Regions from separate parts of the Kocuria sp. ICS0012 genome, predicted to be linked through region 2. Evidence: predicted binding sites of a transcription regulator. Region 2 holds the regulator's gene; the other holds the start of a gene.
The links. The regulator HspR, encoded in region 2, represses chaperone genes until heat shock. The targets are predictions, from matches to a motif close to AAGTTGAGTCNNNNNGACTCAACTT.

Region 1 (9,508 bases), on a different contig from region 2:
GCTGCCCAGGAAGGTGCGGGACGCCGCGCCCCGCGAGGAGAACATCGACGAGCACGACGTCCCCCTGCACCTGCGCCATCCCTGGATCACCACCCTGGCGTGCGCGGCCGTGCTCATCGTGCTCGCGCTGCCGGCCCAGACCATGCGCCTGGGCCTGCCGGACGCGTCCACCGAACCCCAGGACAGCACCCAGTACCAGGCCTACCAGCGCATCGCGGACGACTTCGGTGCGGGTGAGAACGGACCCCTCGCCGTGGTCGTGGACCTCCCCGGGGGTCTCAACGACGCCGAGGCCACCGACAAGATGAACACGGTGGCGGACCGCTTGACGCAGCAGGACGACGTGGCCAACGTGCTCCCCGGTGTGACCACGGACGACAACACCACCGGCGTGATCCAGGTGATCCCCTCCTCGGGACCCGCGGACGCCGCGACCGAGGAACTCGTCAACAACATCCGGGACCTCAACGGCGACCTCCAGGCCAATGAGGACGTCCACGTGGGCGTGGCCGGCACCACCGCGGCGAACATCGACGTCTCCCATTTGCTGGGCGAGAAACTGCCCCTCTACCTGGGCGTCGTGCTGATCATCTCGCTGTTGTTGCTGCTCATGGTCTTCCGCTCCATCCTGGTCCCGGTGATCGCCACGCTGGGCTTCCTGCTCTCCGTGCTCGCGGCCTTCGGTGCCGTGGTGGCCGTGTACCAGTGGGGTTGGGGTGGCGCCGTGTTCGGCGTGCACGATCCCGGGCCCATCCTCAGCTTCCTGCCCACGCTGATGATCGGCATCCTGTTCGGCCTGGCCATGGACTACCAGTTGTTCCTGGTCTCCGGGATGCGCGAGGCCTACGCCCACGGGCACCCCGCGCGCCAGGCCGTGGTCTACGGCTTCAAGGCGGGCCGCTCCGTGGTCACCGCCGCGGCGATCATCATGATCTCCGTGTTCGCGGGCTTCATCTTCGCGGACATGGCCATGATCCGGCCCATCGGCTTCGCACTCGCGATCGGCGTTCTCCTGGACGCGTTCGTGGTGCGCATGCTCCTGATCCCCGCGGTCATGCGTTTGCTGGGCGAGAAGGCCTGGTGGCTCCCGCGCTGGCTGGACAAGATCCTCCCGCACGTGGACGTCGAAGGTGAGTCCCTCGCCGTGCAGGGTGCCGGGCAGTCCGGCACGGTCTCCGAGGGCGACGCCGCCGGGTCCGCCCCCGTCACCGGTCGCCATCGCGCGGTGTCCGGGAAGCGCCGGGGAAAGTCCGGTCACGGGCAGCACGCCGCGACCGCCGCCGTGGCCACCGCGGGTGCGGCCGGTGCGGCCGGTGTTTCCGGTCGGACGACGTCGCACGGTCACCGTGCCGGGGCCGGCGAGCGGACCCACGGTCATGCCGGGAACCACCGCACCGCGGCCGATCACCGTGCCACCTACCACCGGGGATCCGAGCGTCGCTCGGCTGGGCAGCACCATGCCACCGGGGCCCCTCTCGGTGCCGTGGCCGATGACGCCCAGCGCCGCGGTGAGCCCGCGGGCGCTGCCGAGAATGGGGGCTCCCGCGAAGACACCGCAACGCCCGGGACCGCGGGGACCCAGCGGCGTCGCGGTCGGCATGCGGCGGCTTCCACGAGCACGTGCATCGCCGAGGACCGGGCCGCCAAGCCGGCCGCGGACGTGATCGTGCGCGCCGCGGACCCGGTGCTGCGCGCCACGAACCAGGCGTTGCGGGTGCTCCCGGATGTGCTGGATTCCGAGGAGAAGCTGCTCGAGTCCCTGGCCGTGCGCGGCGAGGAAGCGGCACCGCACAAGGCGATGCACAAGCGCGCGAGCTTCGAGAAGGTCATGGTGGCCGGGTACCCGGTCATCGTCGCGCGGCCCAAGGCGGCCATCACCCGGGCGGACGCCCCGGTGGTCGTGCACTGGCACGGCGGCGCGTACGTGAACCCCATGACCACGGTGCACTGGCGCTGGATCGACGCCCTGATGCAGCGCACCGGGGTCACCGTGGTGGTGCCGGGCTACGGGCTCGCCCCCGATCACACGGTGGACGAGGCGCTCGAACTCGCCGACGGCGTGTGGGACCTCGCGCGGTCGTTCGGCCCACGGGTCTTCCTATCGGGTGACTCCGCCGGCGGTGGTCTGGCGCTGGCCCAGGCCATGCGACTGCGGGACGCGGACGATCGCGGCGTGGCGGGTCTGATCCTCATGGCCCCGTGGGTGGACACCACGGTGACGAACCCCCAGATCGAGGCGTACCGGGACGCGGACCACATGCTCGGTACCGACGGCGCTCGGGCCGCCGCTCGGTGGTGGGCCGGCACACGGGACGTCACCGACCCCATGGTGAGCCCCGCGTTCGGCGACGTGCGCGGACTGCCCCGCACATTCGTGCTGCAGGGTGACCGGGACATGCTCTACCCGGACACCATGGAGTTCGTGGCCGAGCTGGTACGAGCAAACGTGGACACCACCGCGGTGGTCTGTGAGGGCGGACCGCACGTGTACGCGCTCATGGTCTGGACGTCGCGCGCGTCCGAGGACCTCGACCACGTGGTGCGGTGGATGAACCGCTGACCCCGTCGTGAACATGAGTGTGCCCCGCAGGGTGACCTGCGGGGCACAGTCATGTCATGGGGCGGTGAGCCCCCGATTGAGCAGGCCTGTTCCGACCGGGTGGATTCGCCGGTCAGTGCCGGTGAAGGGTCGGTCCTGATCGGCCCTGTTCGGTTCTGGTTAGTCCTGCGACCCCTCGGAGTCCGTCTGCACGTTCTGCGAGCGGTCCTCGTCCGAGCCCTTGTCGTGCTCCAGGACCACGTTGTCGTGGTGTTCCTGGCCGGTGGCCACCTGGATCTTGCGCGGCTGGGACTTGGGGGACACGGGGATGGTCACGGTCAGCACGCCGTTGTCGTACGCGGCGGTGATGTTCTCCGTGTCGATGCCCTGGCCCAGGTTGAGCTGGCGGACGAACGAGTGGCTGCGGCGCTCGCGCACGATCCACTTGGTGTCCTTCTCCGCGGAGGGCAGACGACGCTGCGCACGGATGGTCAGCAGCTGACCGTCCACGTCCACGTCCACGCTCGTGGGATCGATGCCCGGCAGGTCCGCGGCAAGGTAATAGTTGGCGCCCTGACGGTAGAGGTCCATGGGCATCTGCTCCAGGCTGTTGCGGCCGGAGAGGACCTGGTTGGCAAAGTTCTGGACCTCGGAGAACGGGTCGAATGTAGCCATGACGATTACTCCTTCACTCTGCGGCACCCACGTGCTGTGCCCCGCGAACCGGTCGATTACCCGCGTGGAGCCATCACGTTTCTTGAGTCTCTGTGACTCAACAACGTCTAATGTAGCAGGCTGTCGGCGGAAGTGCTAGTCATTGACGCACGAAAGCTGAGTGGCACTGACTCAAGCAGCGGGCGGGCCTGTCGCAGCGGCGTCGGCGGCGCGTAGGATCGAGCCACCAGTGACACCCGAACGCTCTGAGGAGGCCCCCGTGCCCAAGGCGAAGAAGAACGGCCACGCGCGTCAGGACGAGATCCCGTCCACGCTGCAACGCTCGGACGAGAAGGCACAGGACACGTTCGCGCAGACCTACGACTCGGCGCAGGAGGAATACCACGACGACGCCCGGGCGGCGCGCACCGCGTGGTCGGCCGTCAAGCACACCCACGAGAAGGTCGGGGACCACTGGGAGCCCAAGGAGCACAACGGGCCCTCGGACGACAGCGCCGAGAAGGGCGGCCTGAACTCGGAGGACACCGCCGGCGGGGTGGACGCTAACGCCAGCAAGGAGCACCTGTACGAACTCGCCCAGGAACTGGACATCACGGGACGCTCGGACATGACCAAGGACGAATTGGTCGAGGCGATCGACAAGGCCAACCGGAAGAAGACGCGCGAGGCCCGCGACTGAGGTTCACCGCTCGGCGGGCTCATACCCTGCGGGTTTATGACTGCTGGCCTGCGATCGGTGGGGCTACAACTGGCGGGCCAGGAAGACCGAGGCCGTGGTGGCGTCGTGGAAGGAATCCACGGGCTCGTAGCCGCGCTTGCGGAACATCGCGATCCCCTCGGTCATCTCCTCGTTGAGGGAGACCACGGCCGTGGTGGCGCCGAAAGCGCGCACCTTGTTCTCGAGTGCCCGCACCAGGGTGCGCGCGTGGCCCTGTCCGCGGTGTTCCGGGGTGACCCAGATCCGGCGCAGTTCCACGCGGTCGTCGTCGAGTTTGCGCACCGCGCCGCACGCGATGACCGAGCCCGTGACCAAATCCGTCATGAGGAAGAAATCCCCGTGCGGCGGAGTGACGTCCTCCGGGCCGGTGACCTCGGTGAGTTCGGGATCGAAACCGCCGTCGATCCGGTTGTTCAACTCGCTGAAGTACGCGCTCAGGGCGCGCAGCGTGTGCTCACTGGCGGCCTGACCTTCCACGATACGAACCGGTGCGGTGACGTTCATCCCACCATGGTGACACCTTGGTGTGCTGTTCACCAGCGCCCGTGTCATGTAGCTTTCGTTCGTGACCGAGACCCGCCCCGGCCCCAAGCCGCGTATCTCCATCCTGGTTCCCACTCCGCTGCTGATCACGGAAATCACGGAACCGGCTGCGCATCGCAACCGCAGTTCCCACGAATCGGACGTGCACATGCACCCCGGCGGGCAGGGGCTGTGGGTGGCCCGGATGGCCGGGTCGCTGGGGGCGGACGTGTCCGTGAGCGGGCCGTTCGGCGGGGAACTGGGCTCGCTGATCCGCACCATGCTGGACGGGTTGGGCATGCAGGTCAATGCTGTGCGCTACGGGTACGGCAACGGCGGATACGTCTACGACCTGCGCGGCGAGGACCGGGAGACCGTGGCCCATATGCCGCCCCCGGAGCTCTCCCGCCATGAACTGGACGATCTCTACGGCACGGCGTTCGTGGACGCGCTCGCCTCGGACGTCCTCACGGTCACCGGGGCCGAACCCGGGGACGTGGTGCCGGCGTCGTTCTTCGGCCGCCTTATCCGGGACACGCGGGATGCCGGGACCACCGTGGTCGCGGACCTCAGCGGCAAGCCCGCACTGGCGGCCGTGGCGGCGAACGTGGACGTGCTCAAGATCAGCCACGAAGAGGTGCTCGATCTCGAGCTCGTCGCGGAGGACACCGCGGAGGCCCTGGTGAGCGCCGGACACATGCTGCTCGAACGCGGTGCGGGCGCCGTGGTGATCTCACGCGCCAAGGACCCCGCGCTGCTCGTGGAGAAGGATTCCGTGCGGGAGGTCTCCGCGCCGTCCATCACACCGCTGGACCACCGAGGGGCGGGGGACTCGATGACCGCGGGGATCTCGGTGGGTCTGGCGCGCGGTTTCGATCTCGTGGAGGCCGTGGCCCTCGGTGCATCAGCGGGAGCGCTGAACGTGGCGCGCCGCGGCCTGGGGACCGGCAACCGCACGACCATCGAGAAGTTCGCCCGCGAGATCACGGTGCGCACGCTGTCCTGACGTTCCGGGTGCTTGACCTGTGGCTCTCCGATTCGGTGCCACGACCCGGCTCCGGCTCGACGCGCCGAGCAGTTCGGTCTGACGCCCAGTGCACCCTGACCGGACGTGGTCGCGGGCAGTTCGGCCCGTGTGAAGCGTGACCGGGTTGGTCCTCCTGGGTGGCCTGGCCCGAATACCGGGCTCTGGTCCGCGTGACGGGCGCGTGTCACCATGGTGCACATGCACATCCTGGTCACCAATGACGACGGCATCTCGTCCCCGGGGCTCGCGGTTCTGGTGCGCGCCGCACTGGATCGAGGGCACACGGTGAAGGTGGCCGCACCCGCCGAGGAGTACTCGGGTGCAAGTTCCTCCCTGTCCGGGGAGGAGATCGACGGCCGGATCGCGCTCGTCGCAGCCGCGCCGCCCGGGATGCCGCGCGACGTGGACTGCGTGGGCGTGAAGGCCGCACCCGCATTGATCGCGTTCCTGGCGTCCTATGGTGCGTTCGGCCAGCGGCCCGATCTCGTGCTCTCGGGGGTCAACCTGGGCGCGAACACGGGCAAGGCCACATTGCATTCCGGCACCGTGGGGGCGGTCCTGACGGCCGCGTCCCACGGGATCCCCGGCATCGCGGTGTCCATCACGTCCGGCGCGCCGCAGCACTGGGACACCGCGCACCTGGTCACCCGGTTCGCGCTCGAGCGATGGGAGACCCGTCCGTTCGACGAGTGGATCCTCAACATCAACGTCCCCGACGTCGCCCCCGAACGCCTCCGGGGACTCAAACCCGCGCGGTTGGCGGGCTTCGGCGCGGTGCAAGCTCAGATCGGCCGCGGGGACGAGAAGCACATCGCCGTCACCTACAGCGCCGAGACCGGCCCGGAGGAACCCGACAGCGACCACTACCTCCTCACCCACGGCTGGGCCACGGCCACCCTGCTGCGCGCCCCGGTGGACGACCCCCACCAGACCCTGCGCACCTTCGCCCCGGACGCTCTGGGCATCACCCCTCGCGATCCCTCCGCCGACGACGCCGCACCCGCCCCCCTCGACGACGTCACCGTGGACGCCGCCACGGTCATGCGCCGCACGTGACCCGGAGCCTCTGCTGTCGTGGCGTGGAACATAGTGAAACGGCGATACCCCAGTGACCCGCCCCGGGAATGCCCGCCCATGTGACCCTCACAAACCTTTGGGCACGCGGAAACCACTATCGAAACGCTGGGCACGCGGAAGCCAGTATTCGGGCGGTTAAGTGGCTTTGGAGTGCCTGAGAATCCGCGGTGGGCCTCTACATGCCTCACAATTTGCCGGTGGCCTCCGCGCGCTTCACGACTCGCAGCCGGAGACACCTGCCCCGCTGGACGCGGCACGCAGCGCCGGGAGAGCGTGCAACCGGGCCAGGGGAGCGAGGTCCGTGACGTCCTCCGCACCCGCGAGGGGCTGCCACCGCAGTTCCACGATCTCCGCTGCAGGCACGGGGGTGTCGGTGAGCGGCACGGTGCTCACGAACACGTGACTGTGCAGCCCGTGACCGGGTTCGTTCGCGGCATCCGAGTGCCATTCCCCCACGGGGCGCAACTGCTCCGGGGTCAGCGAGATCCCCAGTTCCTCCCGGACCTCGCGGATCCCGGTCTCCAGCGGTGTCTCGTCCCCCTCCGGCTTGCCCCCGGGGAACATGAACATCCCGGTCGAACGCTTGCGCACGGTCAGGACCGCCCCGTCCGAGGCGCGCCGCAGCACCACACCGGTCACCTTGATCACGGGACGTGAGGGGGTCCTGTCGGCGCTGGTGAGGGGACTGGCATCATGGGAATCCGGCACGCCCCCACTATAAGGAGCCACGATGACGAACCCTCTGCACGATCTGTCCGTACCCGTGGTGCAGGCGCCCATGGCGGGTGGCCCCTCGAGCTCCGCGCTCGCCGTGGCCGTAGCGGAAGCGGGCGGACTGGGGATGCTGGCCGCGGGTTACAAGTCCGCGAGTGCCATGGCGGAGGAGATCCGTGAGGTCGCCGCACGCACGGACCACTTCGGGGTCAACCTCTTCGTCCCCGAACGGGACCCCTCCGATCCGGAGCAGCTTGAGGCATACGCGCGAGCCCTCGCCCCCGTGGCCGCCGACCTGGACGTCCCTGCCCCGCAGCCGGGCCCGTTCACGGATGACGACTACCCAGCCAAGCTGGATCACCTCGTGGCCAACCCCGTGCCCCTCGTCTCGCTCACGTTCGGACTGCCGGGAGCGGCCGACGTCGCGCGGTTGCGTGAGGCGGGCAGCGTCGTCGTCCTCAATGCCACGGACGCGCGGGAAGTCGAGGCCGCGGTGGAACTCGCACCGGACGCGATCGTGGTGCAGGGACGCGAAGCGGGCGGACACCGGGCCACACACGGCCAGGCCACGACCCCGGAGGACATCAGCACCGCGGAACTGCTCGACCAGGCGCGTGAGTTGAGCGAGATCCCGTTGATCGCCGCGGGCGGGATCGCGAGTCGCGAGGACGCCGCGGGCCTGCTCGGCCGCGGAGCCGTAGCGGTGCAAGTGGGCACCCTGTTCCTCACCGCGCGGGAAGCGGGGACCAAACCCGCCCACCGGGAGGCCCTGCTGAACGGCGGGGGCAGGGACACCGTGGTCACCCGGGCGTTCTCGGGCCGCTGGGCCCGCGCCCTGCGTAATGGGTTCACCGACCGACTCGGATCTGCGCAGGTGAGTGGCTACCCGCAGGTGCATTACATGACGGCGCCGCTGCGGGCCGCGTCCGCGGGCGACGCCGGGGGGCTGAACCTGTGGGCGGGCACCGGTTTCGGCGCGTGCCGGGACACGAGCGCGGCGGAGATCGTGGAACTCTTCCGGGGGTTGTGACCCACTGCCGCGGGGCGGTACCTGAGGGTTAGCGTGGGAAGGACAGCACACCCGCCCACCCCGGATCGACCGTGCTCGGTACGCCCAGGACGCGTGAGCATCCGGGTGGCGCACCGCCCACCCACGGAGAGCCCATGCCCGCTCGGAAGATCGTGGCCGCCCCGGCCAAGTCCGCGATGTTCCTGGTCCTGACCATCGAGGAGGGATCGGAGGCGGAGGTCGCGGACATCCTCACGGGCGTCTCGGACCTCACCAAGGCGGTCTCGTTCCGCGTCCCCACGAGTGACCTGTTGTGCGTGGTCGGTATCGGCTCCGATGCGTGGGACCGGCTCTACGATGCGCCCCGCCCCAAGGACCTGCACCCGTTCCCGGAGATCGTGGGTCCTGTGCACGCGGCCGTGTCCACCCCGGGGGACCTGCTGATCCACTTGCGTGCGGTCTCCCAGGACATGTGCTTCGAGCTGGCCAAGCACCTCATGAAGCGCCTGGGCCCGCACGTGGACGTGGTGGACGAGGTGCAGGGCTTCACGTTCTTCGAGGAACGCGATCTGCCGGGTTTCGTGGACGGCACCGCGAACCCGGAGGACGAGGACGCGTTCACGGTGGGGTCGTGGGCGACCAAGACCCCACCTGCTGTGGCGGCAGCTACGTGCACGTGCAGAAGTACCTCCACGAGGTGGGCGCGTGGGAGGCACTGTCCGTCACGGAGCAGGAGCTGGTGATCGGGCGGACCAAACTGGAGGACATCGAGCTCTCGGACGAGGACTAGCCCGCCAACTCGCATGTGGCCCTCAACGACCTCGACGACGTGGACGGGCGGGCCCGCGAGATCATGCGCGACAACATGCCGTTCGGTCGCGTGGGCACCGAGGAGTTCGGCACGTACTTCATCAGCTACGCCGCGGATCCGGGCGTCACGGAGACCATGCTCGAGAACATGTTCCTGGGCGATCCCCCCGGGCACGTACGACCGCATCCTGGACTTCTCCACCGCGGCCACGGGTCCCTGTTCTTCGCGCCGCCGCGCTCGTTCCTGGAGGACCCGACCACGGTGCCCCCGCGCGACGGCGCCCCGGACGCGGACCCCGCGGGCGCCGAGTTCTCGGCACTGGGAACAGGACACGTGAGCGACCTGGCCGCGGACATCCAGGGCAACGCGCCCGCGAGCGACAACGACCCGGTGACCGCACCGCAGGACGTTCGCGA
Region 2 (9,508 bases):
TCCGGGGATGCGAAATGGGTCAGTGCCATGATCGCACCCACCACGATCAGGGCCAGGATGGCCACGATCTTGATGAGCGCGAACCAGAACTCCATCTCCCCGAAGTTCTTCACGCTCACGGCGTTGAGCAGGAACACGATGAGGACCACGAGGACGGTGGGCAGCCACAGCGGGACGGCCGCCCACCAGAACTGGACGTAGCCCGTGATGGCCACGAGCTCGGCGATCGCCGTGACGATCCAGCAGAACCAGTAGGACCAACCCACGAAGAACCCCGCCCACGGGCCGATCAGATCGGCGGCGAAGTCCGCGAAGGTCTTGTAGCGCAGATTGGACAGCAACAGCTCGCCCATCGCGCGCATCATGAAGAAGAGGAAGAAACCGATCACCACGTAGATGAACACCACGGCCGGGCCCGCCAGGGAGATGGTGCGCCCCGATCCCATGAACAACCCGGTGCCGATCGCACCGCCGATCGCGATCAGTTGGATGTGTCGATTGCTCAGGCCCCTACTGGGCTCGAAGTGCGTGTGCGGCGGCGACACCGCGGTGGAGCTGTTCGTCATGGAGTCAGAGGGTACTCCCGGGCGGGCGCCCAACCGTAGCGGGGCCTGCGCCCGGGTGTCGGGAACAGCTGAGGCCCGAAACGGCAGGTGATCCGCGGATCACATGCCGTTTGGGGCCCTGGCTGTTCAGCGCCGTCGGGACCGAGGGCCCCGACAAGCTCGGCGAGCGGGCGGAGCGGCGCTCAACGCACGCGCTGCACCCGGTCCGGGCGTCCGGAGTCGGTGGAGACGTAGCTGTCGATGGCCCCGGGGCGGCCCTCCATGAACCCGTCGATCTGCAGCTTGTCCGCGCGCAACTGCGGGTCGTTGCGCAGGTAGTGCTTGGTCTCGCGGGCGATCAGCCCGGAGAGGATGAGCAGACCCAGCAGGTTGGGCAGCGCCATGAGCCCGTTCATGAGGTCCGCGAAGGACCACACGATGGCCAACGGCACGCTGCAGCCCACGAACACGATCAGCGAGAAGAACACGCGGTACGGCATCACGGACCTGCGGCCGAACAGGCGCTCCATGCAGCGCTCGCCGTAGTAGGCCCAGCCCAGGATCGTGGAGTACGCGAAGAGGATCAGGCCCAGGGTCACGATCAGGTGGCCCCACCCGCCGGGCAGCCCATGGCTGAAGGCGTCCCCGGTCATGGTGGCCGCGAAGTCCTTGCCCTGGTCCCACACGCCGGTGGTCACGATCACGAGGCCCGTGCAGGTCACCACGATGATGGTGTCGATGAACGTCTGGGTCATGGACACCAGGCCCTGACGGACGGGGTGAGTGGTCTGCGCGGCCGCTGCGGCGATGGCCGCGGACCCCATGCCGGACTCGTTGGAGAAGATGCCGCGGGCCACACCCATCTGCACCACCAGGATGATCGCGGATCCGGCGAAGCCGCCCACCGCGGAGTGCCCCGTGAAGGCCGTGCTGAAGATGCTCCCGAACGCCGCGGGAACGGACTCGATGTTGACTGCCAGGATGTAGAGCGCGCCCAGGACGTAGAAGACAATCATGATAGGCACGAGCGCGGCGGTGACCTTGCCGATGGACTTGATCCCGCCCACGAGCACGAGCAGCGTCAGCGCCGCGAGCACGAGGCCCGTGACCCACACGGGCACACCGAAGGAGGACTCCACGTTCGCGGAGATGGAGTTGCCCTGGGTCATGTTGCCGATCCCGAAGGACGCGAGCACCGCGGCGATCGCGAAGAACAGGGAGAGGAACTTGCCGAAACCGTTGGGGATCCCGCGGAACAGGTAGTACTGCGGACCGCCGGAGATCTCGCCCTTGGCGTCTCGGGTGCGGAACCGCACGCCCAGGAAGGCCTCCGAGTACTTGGACGCCATGCCCAGCACGCCCGTGACCCACATCCAGAACAGGGCGCCGGGGCCGCCGATCGAGATGGCCGTGGCCACGCCCACGATGTTGCCGGTACCCACGGTCGCGGCGAGCGCCGTGGTCAATGCCTGGAACTGGGAGACGTCACCGCCGGGGGCGTCCTTGTCCTTGCGTTCGAACAACGCGAGGCGCAGTGCGGGGATCAACTTGGTGATCTGCAGTCCGGACAGCCGGATGGTCAGGTAGACGCCCGTTCCGAGCAGCAGCGGGATCAGGAGGAACGGCCCCCACACGAACCCGCCGATCGTGTCGAGAATGGATTGGAGCGAATCGAGCATGAAGGTGTCCCTCGTTCAACTGGGGCAGGATGCCACGGACGGTGTGTGAACAATGTCACTGTCCCGGACAGTGAACCACATCCCGCGCGGTTCCGGGCCCGTCGGCGCGCGGAGCGGGGGCCATGTCGCACGGCTCGCGGGACGACGCCGCCGGGTCCGGGCATTCACCCGACGGGCGACACCGCCGGGTCGGGACATTCGCCCTCCGGACGACGCGGCCGGGACGTCCGCCCGACGAACGACGTTGCAGCGCCGGGTGGTTCACCGGAGGGGCGTCCCCTGCCGGCGCGCCGTGAGGACCAGTCCCACGGAGATCACGGCGCATGCCGCCATGCTCAGCGCCATGGGCACCGCGGTGTACTCCCCGCCGAGGCCCGTGAGGGGCGTGACGAGCCCGGCCAGGATGAACTGGGCCATGCCCACCACGGCGGAACCTGTGCCGGAGAGGCGCAGCCGTTGGGCCTGGCGCTGGGCCATAGCCACGGCGTTGCCCAGGACGAGTCCCATGCAGGACTGGGCCAGGAACAACAACACCAGGGTGATCGCTCCGACCACGCCCAGCAGCACCAGGACCATGTTGAGCACGGAGAAGGTTGCGAGTCCCGTGACCCCCACGAGCAACAGGGAGGAGGGGTCCCGACTGCCCACGAGCTTGGTGTTGACCACTCCCATGGTGATCGAACCGCACGCGTTGATCGCGAAGATCACGGAGTAGACCAGGGCGCTGAAGCCCAGCACGTTCTGGATCACGAACGAGGACGCGGAGATGTAGGAGAACAGCGCACCGAACGCGAAGGCGAAGCTCAGGGCGTAGAGCGTGAAGTGCCGATCACTGATCACCTGCCCGGCGTTGCGCAGGATGCGCCCCAGCCCGCCCCGCGAGCGCTGCCCCGGCGGGAGGGTCTCCGGCACGATGAACACGGAGCACGCGAGCATCACGGCCCCGAAGATCGCGAGCACCCAGAACACCACACGCCAGTCGGCCACGGTCGCGATCACACCGCCCGCGAGCGGTGCGACCACGGGTGCCAGGGACGTGATGAGCGCGAGCACCGAGTACAGCTGGGCCGCGCGGTGGCCATGGGCGATGTCCGAAACCACGGCCCGGGCGATCACCACGCCCGCCGCCCCGGCGAGACCCTGCACGAACCGCAGGGCGAGCACCCAGTGGATGTCCGGGGCCACGATGATCCCCACGGACGCGAGCAGGAAGATCAGGTTCCCCGTGACCATGAGTTTGTGCCGCCCCAGCACGTCCGAGAGCGGGCCCAGCAGGAATTGACCCAGAGCCATGCCCACCATGTACGCGGTGAGGGTCAGCTGGATCATGCTGGCCGGGGAGCCGAACCACTCGCCCATCTCCGGCATGGACGCGAGGTACATGTCCGTGGCCAGCGGGCTCACGGCGGAGAGGATGCCCAGGGCGCCCACGAGCACGATCCAGTCCAGGCGCGGGCTCAATCCCAGCCTGCTGCGACCGGGCTCGGGGAACGCGGGGTTCTGGGTCATGCGGGCTCTCCTGGCACGCGCCTGGGCGCTGAGGGGTGGGCGGGCTGTTCAAATAGTAGGTGCCGGGGGTCACCCGATCCCCTCCTGTGACGCCCCCCGCGCCTAGGATGATCCACGATGGAATCCAGCGATCGCACCCCTGACACGTCCGCGCACGACGCGGCTCTCCCGGACTCCCCGGGCAGCGCCCCGGAGGCGTCCCCGGCCCCCGAACACCGCACCGAACAGCCCGCCGAGGCCCGTGCCGCCGGTGCCGCGCCGTCGTCATCCGAGCACACCGATGCCGATGCCACCCCGACGAACGACGCCGCTCCGACAGGCGACGACGCTCCCGCGGGTCCCGCCGCGGCGACCGGCGGTGCCCCCGCGGGCGTGGCGTTCCCGCGGCAACCGTACTCGTTCGTGCGCCGCGGTGACCGGTTGTCCCCCAAGCGCCAGAAGGCGTGGGACGAGCATGCGGGCGAGTGGGTCCTGGACATCCCCCGCGTCATGACCGACACGTCCGTGGATCCCGGCTACCGCCTGGACCGGGAGGCCGTGTTCGGCCGCGTGGCGCCGGTCGTCGTGGAGGTGGGCTCGGGCCTGGGCGAGGCCATCGTGGCCCATGCGGCGGCCCACCCGGAGCTGGACCACCTGGCCGTGGAGGTCTACAAGCCCGGTGTGGCGGATCTACTCATGAAGGCCGCCCAGGCCGGTGTGACCAACGTGCGCGTGGCGCAGGCCAACGCCCCCGAGGTGCTCGAGCACATGCTGGAACCCGGTTCCGTGCACGAACTGTGGGTCTTCTTCCCGGACCCGTGGCACAAGACCCGCCACCACAAGCGGCGCCTGGTCTCCCCCGGTTTCGCCGAACTGGCCGCCCGCGTCCTGGAACCGGGTGGACTGTGGCGGTTGGCCACAGACTGGCAGGAGTACGCGGTGGTGATGCGCGAGGTCTTGAACGGCGCGGACGCGGACTTCGAGAACGTGCATCCGGGTCCGCTCACGGACGACGAGCACCCGGACGCCGGGTGGGCCCCGCGCTGGGAGGGCCGGATCCTCACGAGTTTCGAACGCAAAGCCACGGAAGCCGGGCGGATCCCGCGGGACCTGACCTACCGTCGTCGTTAGCCGGACCCGGGGACGAACCGGTCCGGGGGCCTATTGTGGGAAGGTCCCTGACCGACCGACCCGCAGGAGTCCCGGTGTCCTCCAGTACACGACCGTCCCACCCGTCGGACGCGGAGCCCGAGCCCTCGCCGCGCGGGGGCGCCCGCAAACCGGCGAACCGCAAGGACGCCACGCGCTCGTTCCTCGACGAGATCAACTACCCCCACAACATCCACCCGGCCGTGGTGCCTGGCGTGTCCGTGGAGGACCAGAAGGTGCGCTACGGAATCGACAAGATCGTGGTGGGCGTGGCCGGCGGGTTGATCGTCGCGTTCATCGGGTGGGGTGTCGTGGACACCGCGTCACTCACGGCCGTGTCCGGTGCGGCGCTGAACTGGACGATGCTCAACATGGGGTGGGCGTTCAACGTCCTGGCGATCGGGCTGCTGCTCTACCTGCTGTACATCGCGGTGTCCCGCTACGGGCGGATCCCGCTGGGCCTGGACGGGGACCGGCCCGAGTACTCCACGGCGTCGTGGGCGGCCATGCTGTTCGCGGCGGGGATCGGGATCGGGATCATCTTCTTCGGCCCTTTCGAGCCCATGACCTACTTCCTGTCCCCGCGCCCGGGTTCCGCAGACCCCGGCACGGTGGACGCCATGAAGAAGGCCTCCGCGCAGGCCGCGCTGCACTGGGGGCTCAACGCGTGGGCCATCTACGGTCTCGTGGGCGTGGCGGTGGCCTACACGTCCTACCGGCGCGGACGCGTTCCACTCATGAGTTCCGTGTTCGCACCGTTCTTCCACAACGGCAACACCGACAACCTGGCCGGCCGGATCATCGACATCCTGGCGATCCTGGCCACCCTGTTCGGCACCGCGGCGTCCCTGGGCATCGGTGCCCTGCAGATCGGGCGCGGTGTGGAGATCTTCACGGGTCTGGGCCCCTCGGGCAACGCCGCGGCGGTCGTCATCATCGCGGTGCTCACCGCGGGGTTCATCGCCTCGGCGGTCTCGGGCGTGGCCCGCGGGATCCGATGGTTGTCCAACATCAACATGGTCCTCGCCGTGGGTCTGGCACTGTTCTTCTTCGTCCTGGGACCCACCGCGTTCCTGCTCAACTTCGTGCCCTCCGTGATCGTCACGTACTTCGCCGAGCTGCCCACCATGCTGTCCGCGTCCATGTCGGACGGCCCCGAGATGCAGGCGTTCCTGTCCTCGTGGACCACGTTCTACTGGGCCTGGTGGGTCTCCTGGGCACCCTTCGTGGGGGTCTTCGTGGCCAAGATCTCCCGGGGCCGCACCATCCGTCAGTTCATCCTGGGGGTGCTGTTCATCCCCTCGTCCATCGTGGTGATGGCCTTCACGGTGCTCGGCGGGACCGCCATCCACCAGCAGATGCAGGACCACGCGATCGCCCCGGACGGCACCGCGCAGACCCTGCCGGCCCCGGAAGAGATCTTCTTCACCGTCCTGGACGGCATGCCCGCGGCCGGCATCATGGCGGGAATCGTGGTGCTCATGCTGGCCATCTTCTTCATCACCACCGCGGACTCCGCCTCCGTGGTGACGTCCCAGATGTCCCAGCGGGGCAACCCAAACCCCAAGCGGCGGATCACCGTGTTCTGGGGACTGTGCATGGCCGGGATCGCCGTGGTGATGTTGTTGATCGGCGGACAGAACGCGCTCACGGGTCTGCAGAACCTGATCACCGTCACGGCCCTGCCGTTCACGCTGATCATGTTCGTCATGGCCGTGGCCTTCCACAAGGACCTGCGCCGGGACCCCATGGTCATCCGCGAGCAGTACTCGCGCTGGGCCGTGGACAAGTCCGTGCGCCACGGCATCGACGAGTACGGGGACGACTTCACGTTCTCGGTGGAGCGCGCCCCGGACAGCAAGTGGGCGGCGGGCGCGGACTTCGACTCGAGCGCCCCGGAGGTCACCGAGTGGTACCGGCGCACGGACGAGGACGGCAACCCCGTGGCCTACGACTACGAGACGGGCGAGTTTACCGATTCGCACGACGTCGTACACCCCGGCGAGCGCGCGGCAGCGCCTAGGGTGGAACCCGACGCACCCTCCACGGACCCCCAGAGAAAGTAGCCCCGCATGTTGTTCCTGGCCCGCATGGACGTGGTCTTCCCGGAATCGATGACCGACGAGACCAAGGCTGATTACCAGCACCGCGAGAAGGCCTACTCCGGTGAACTCCAGCGCACGGGTGTCTTGAAGGGCATCTGGCGCGTGGTGGGCGAATACGCCAACTACTCGATCTACGACGTCGAGGACAACGACGAGCTGCAGACCGTCCTGTCCGGGTTCCCCATGTTCGCGTACATGAACGTCAAGGTGACCCCGCTGGCCAAGCACCCCAACGCCACCACGGACGACTTCTTCGACGGCAACACGATCCAGGAGTAGTCCTTCCCGGTACCCCGGATGACGAGATCCCTGCGGCCCTTCCCGAGAGGAGCCGCGGGGATCTCGCCGTTCGCGGGTCGTCTACTTCTGCGAGCCGCGCAGCTTCGTGGTCGACGACGACGTCGCATCCCGCCGCGCGGACGCCGCGTCCCGGCCCGGGGCCGTATCCCGGCCCAGTATGGCATCCCGGCCGGTGGCCGCAGCCTCGGGCTTGGCCGGGCGGTAGAGCATGAGAGCCTGGGACACCTTGCGGGGTGAGCGCCGGGTGCCACGGGCCATGCGCACCACATCCCCGGCGGAACCGGCGGTGAAAATCATGTCCCGCTCCTGCCGCGCCCGGCGCTCCCGTTCGAGTTCCTCGGACAGTTCCGTGACCCGGGTCTGCAGCGCCTGCACCTGGTTCTCGAGCTGGATGATGCGCTTGATCCCTTCGAGGGACACGCCCTCCTGGGAGAGCTCCTGGATCTGACGCAGTTTCTGCACGTCCAGCTGGGAGTACCGGCGGGCCCGCCCGGAGGCCCGGGACGGGGTCACGAGACCCATGCGGTCGTACTGGCGCAGAGTCTGGGGGTGCATGTCCGCGAGCTCCGCGGCCACCGAGATCACGAACACTGGCTGGGTGAAGTCGATGGCCATGTCAGAGCGCCGCCTCCTCGCTCAGGTTCGCGCGGGGGTCGAAGTCCTCGGTGGCCCGCGCGAACTCCTGCAGTGCTTCCCGTGCGGCATCGTCCAGGTCTGCCGGGAACTGGATCTGCACCGTCACGATCATGTTGCCCGTGGTGGACCCGGACGTGAAGCCCTTGCCCTTGACACGCATCCGGTGCCCGGACGACGTCCCCGCGGGGACCCGCACGGTCACGTGGCCCTCGTCCAGCGTGGGCACCTGCACGGTGGTCCCGAGTCCGGCCTCCGCAGCGGTCACCGGGATGTCCACGTGCACGTCCTGGCCCTCGCGGGTGAAGAACGGGTGCTCCTTGACCTTGACGGTCACGAACAGGTCCCCGTGGCCACCGGGCCCCGAGTGTCCCTTGCCCGCGATCTTCAATCGCTGCCCATCCTTGACGCCCTTGGGCACGCGCACCGTGGTGGACTGGCCGTTGCCCCGGCGCAGTTTCACCGTGGTGCCGTTGTACGCGGAACGCAGCGGGATCGTGGTCGTGGTGTGGATGTCCTCACCCTTGGCGGGCGGTGCCTGGTAGCCACCGAATCCGCCCTGACCCCCGCCGAATCCGCCCTGGCCGCCACTGAAGCCCCCGCCGAACCGCGAATTGCCGCCCTGGCCGCCGAACTGCGCGAACAGGTCCTCGAACCCGCCACCCCCGGAGGTGGAGTAGCTCCTGCGGCCACCGCCGCCGTTGAACAGACCCCCGAAGAGGTCCTCGAACCCGGCGCCGCCAGCGTTGCTCGCGCCACCGGGGCCACCGGCGGTGAACCGCGCCCCGGAACCCATGGCCCGGATCGCGTCGTACTGTTTGCGTTCCTCGGGGTCCGACAGCACCGAATTGGCCTCGGTGATGTCCTTGAACTTCTTCTCCGCGGCCGCATCCCCCGGGTTCTGGTCCGGGTGGTACTTGCGGGCCAGCTTGCGGTAAGCCTTCTTGATGTCCGCCTGGGATGCGTCCTTGGAGACGCCCAGGACAGTGTAGAAATCTTTGTCGATCCAGTCCTGACTGGCCATGACGCCTCCTTCCTCCTGGTACTTCCCTGTGTGACTCGGGGCGGGTCCCGTCATGCGGACCCGCCCCGAGGAATTTCTTGCGTTACGGCTTCGTGGCCACGGCCACCTGGGCCGCCCGGACCACTCGAGCGCCCACACGGAAGCCCGAGCGCAGCACCATGGACACGTGGTCCGGTTCCACCTCGTCGGTGGGTTGCTGCAGCACGGCCTCGTGGACGGTGGGGTCGAAGACCTCCCCCACCTCCCCGATCCGGGTGAGACCCTTCTTGCCCAGGGCGTCCTCGAGCTTGGTCGCGATCGCGGCGAACGGGCCGTCCTCGAGGTCCCCGGCCTTGCGAGCGGCGTCGACGTCGTCCAGGACCGGCAGCAGCGCGGTGATCATCTCGCCGGAGACGAAGTCCCGCAGCTGATCCTTCTCCCGCGCGGTGCGGTTCTTGAAGTTCACGAACTCCGCCTGCAGCCGACGCAGGTCCTCGAGGCGCTCGTCCGCGAGCTTCTGCGCGGCGGACTCGCCCGCCGGGGCGGCGTCGTCCTGCGACGACGCCGCGTCCGCGGCCTGCGTGTCCCCGGCCTGGGCGTCCTGGG

Region 1: a site for HspR is predicted at 3,368-3,392, ahead of A5728_RS11095 (Hsp20/alpha crystallin family protein). Genes of this name have one in related genera too.

What each region holds. Positions count from the first base shown of each region.
Region 1 covers NZ_LZMM01000069.1:34,386-43,893, reverse strand. The annotation lists gene A5728_RS11100 (MMPL family transporter) at 1-2,560, shown strand, start outside; gene A5728_RS11095 (Hsp20/alpha crystallin family protein) at 2,720-3,214, opposite strand; gene A5728_RS11090 (ChaB family protein) at 3,474-3,893, shown strand; gene A5728_RS11085 (GNAT family N-acetyltransferase) at 3,957-4,436, opposite strand; gene A5728_RS11080 (1-phosphofructokinase family hexose kinase) at 4,498-5,460, shown strand; gene surE (5'/3'-nucleotidase SurE) at 5,680-6,537, shown strand; gene A5728_RS11070 (NUDIX domain-containing protein) at 6,772-7,206, opposite strand; gene A5728_RS11065 (nitronate monooxygenase family protein) at 7,289-8,302, shown strand; gene A5728_RS14880 (Dyp-type peroxidase) at 8,437-9,024, shown strand; partial or broken gene A5728_RS14870 (Dyp-type peroxidase) at 8,913-9,508, shown strand, end outside.
Region 2 covers NZ_LZMM01000043.1:11,012-20,519, reverse strand. The annotation lists gene A5728_RS06885 (amino acid permease) at 1-566, opposite strand, end outside; gene A5728_RS06880 (sodium:alanine symporter family protein) at 749-2,224, opposite strand; gene A5728_RS06875 (multidrug effflux MFS transporter) at 2,486-3,733, opposite strand; gene trmB (tRNA (guanosine(46)-N7)-methyltransferase TrmB) at 3,851-4,843, shown strand; gene A5728_RS06865 (BCCT family transporter) at 4,918-6,927, shown strand; gene catC (muconolactone Delta-isomerase) at 6,934-7,245, shown strand; gene A5728_RS14775 (heat shock protein transcriptional repressor HspR) at 7,327-7,881, opposite strand; gene A5728_RS06850 (DnaJ C-terminal domain-containing protein) at 7,883-8,923, opposite strand; gene A5728_RS06845 (nucleotide exchange factor GrpE) at 9,006-9,508, opposite strand, start outside.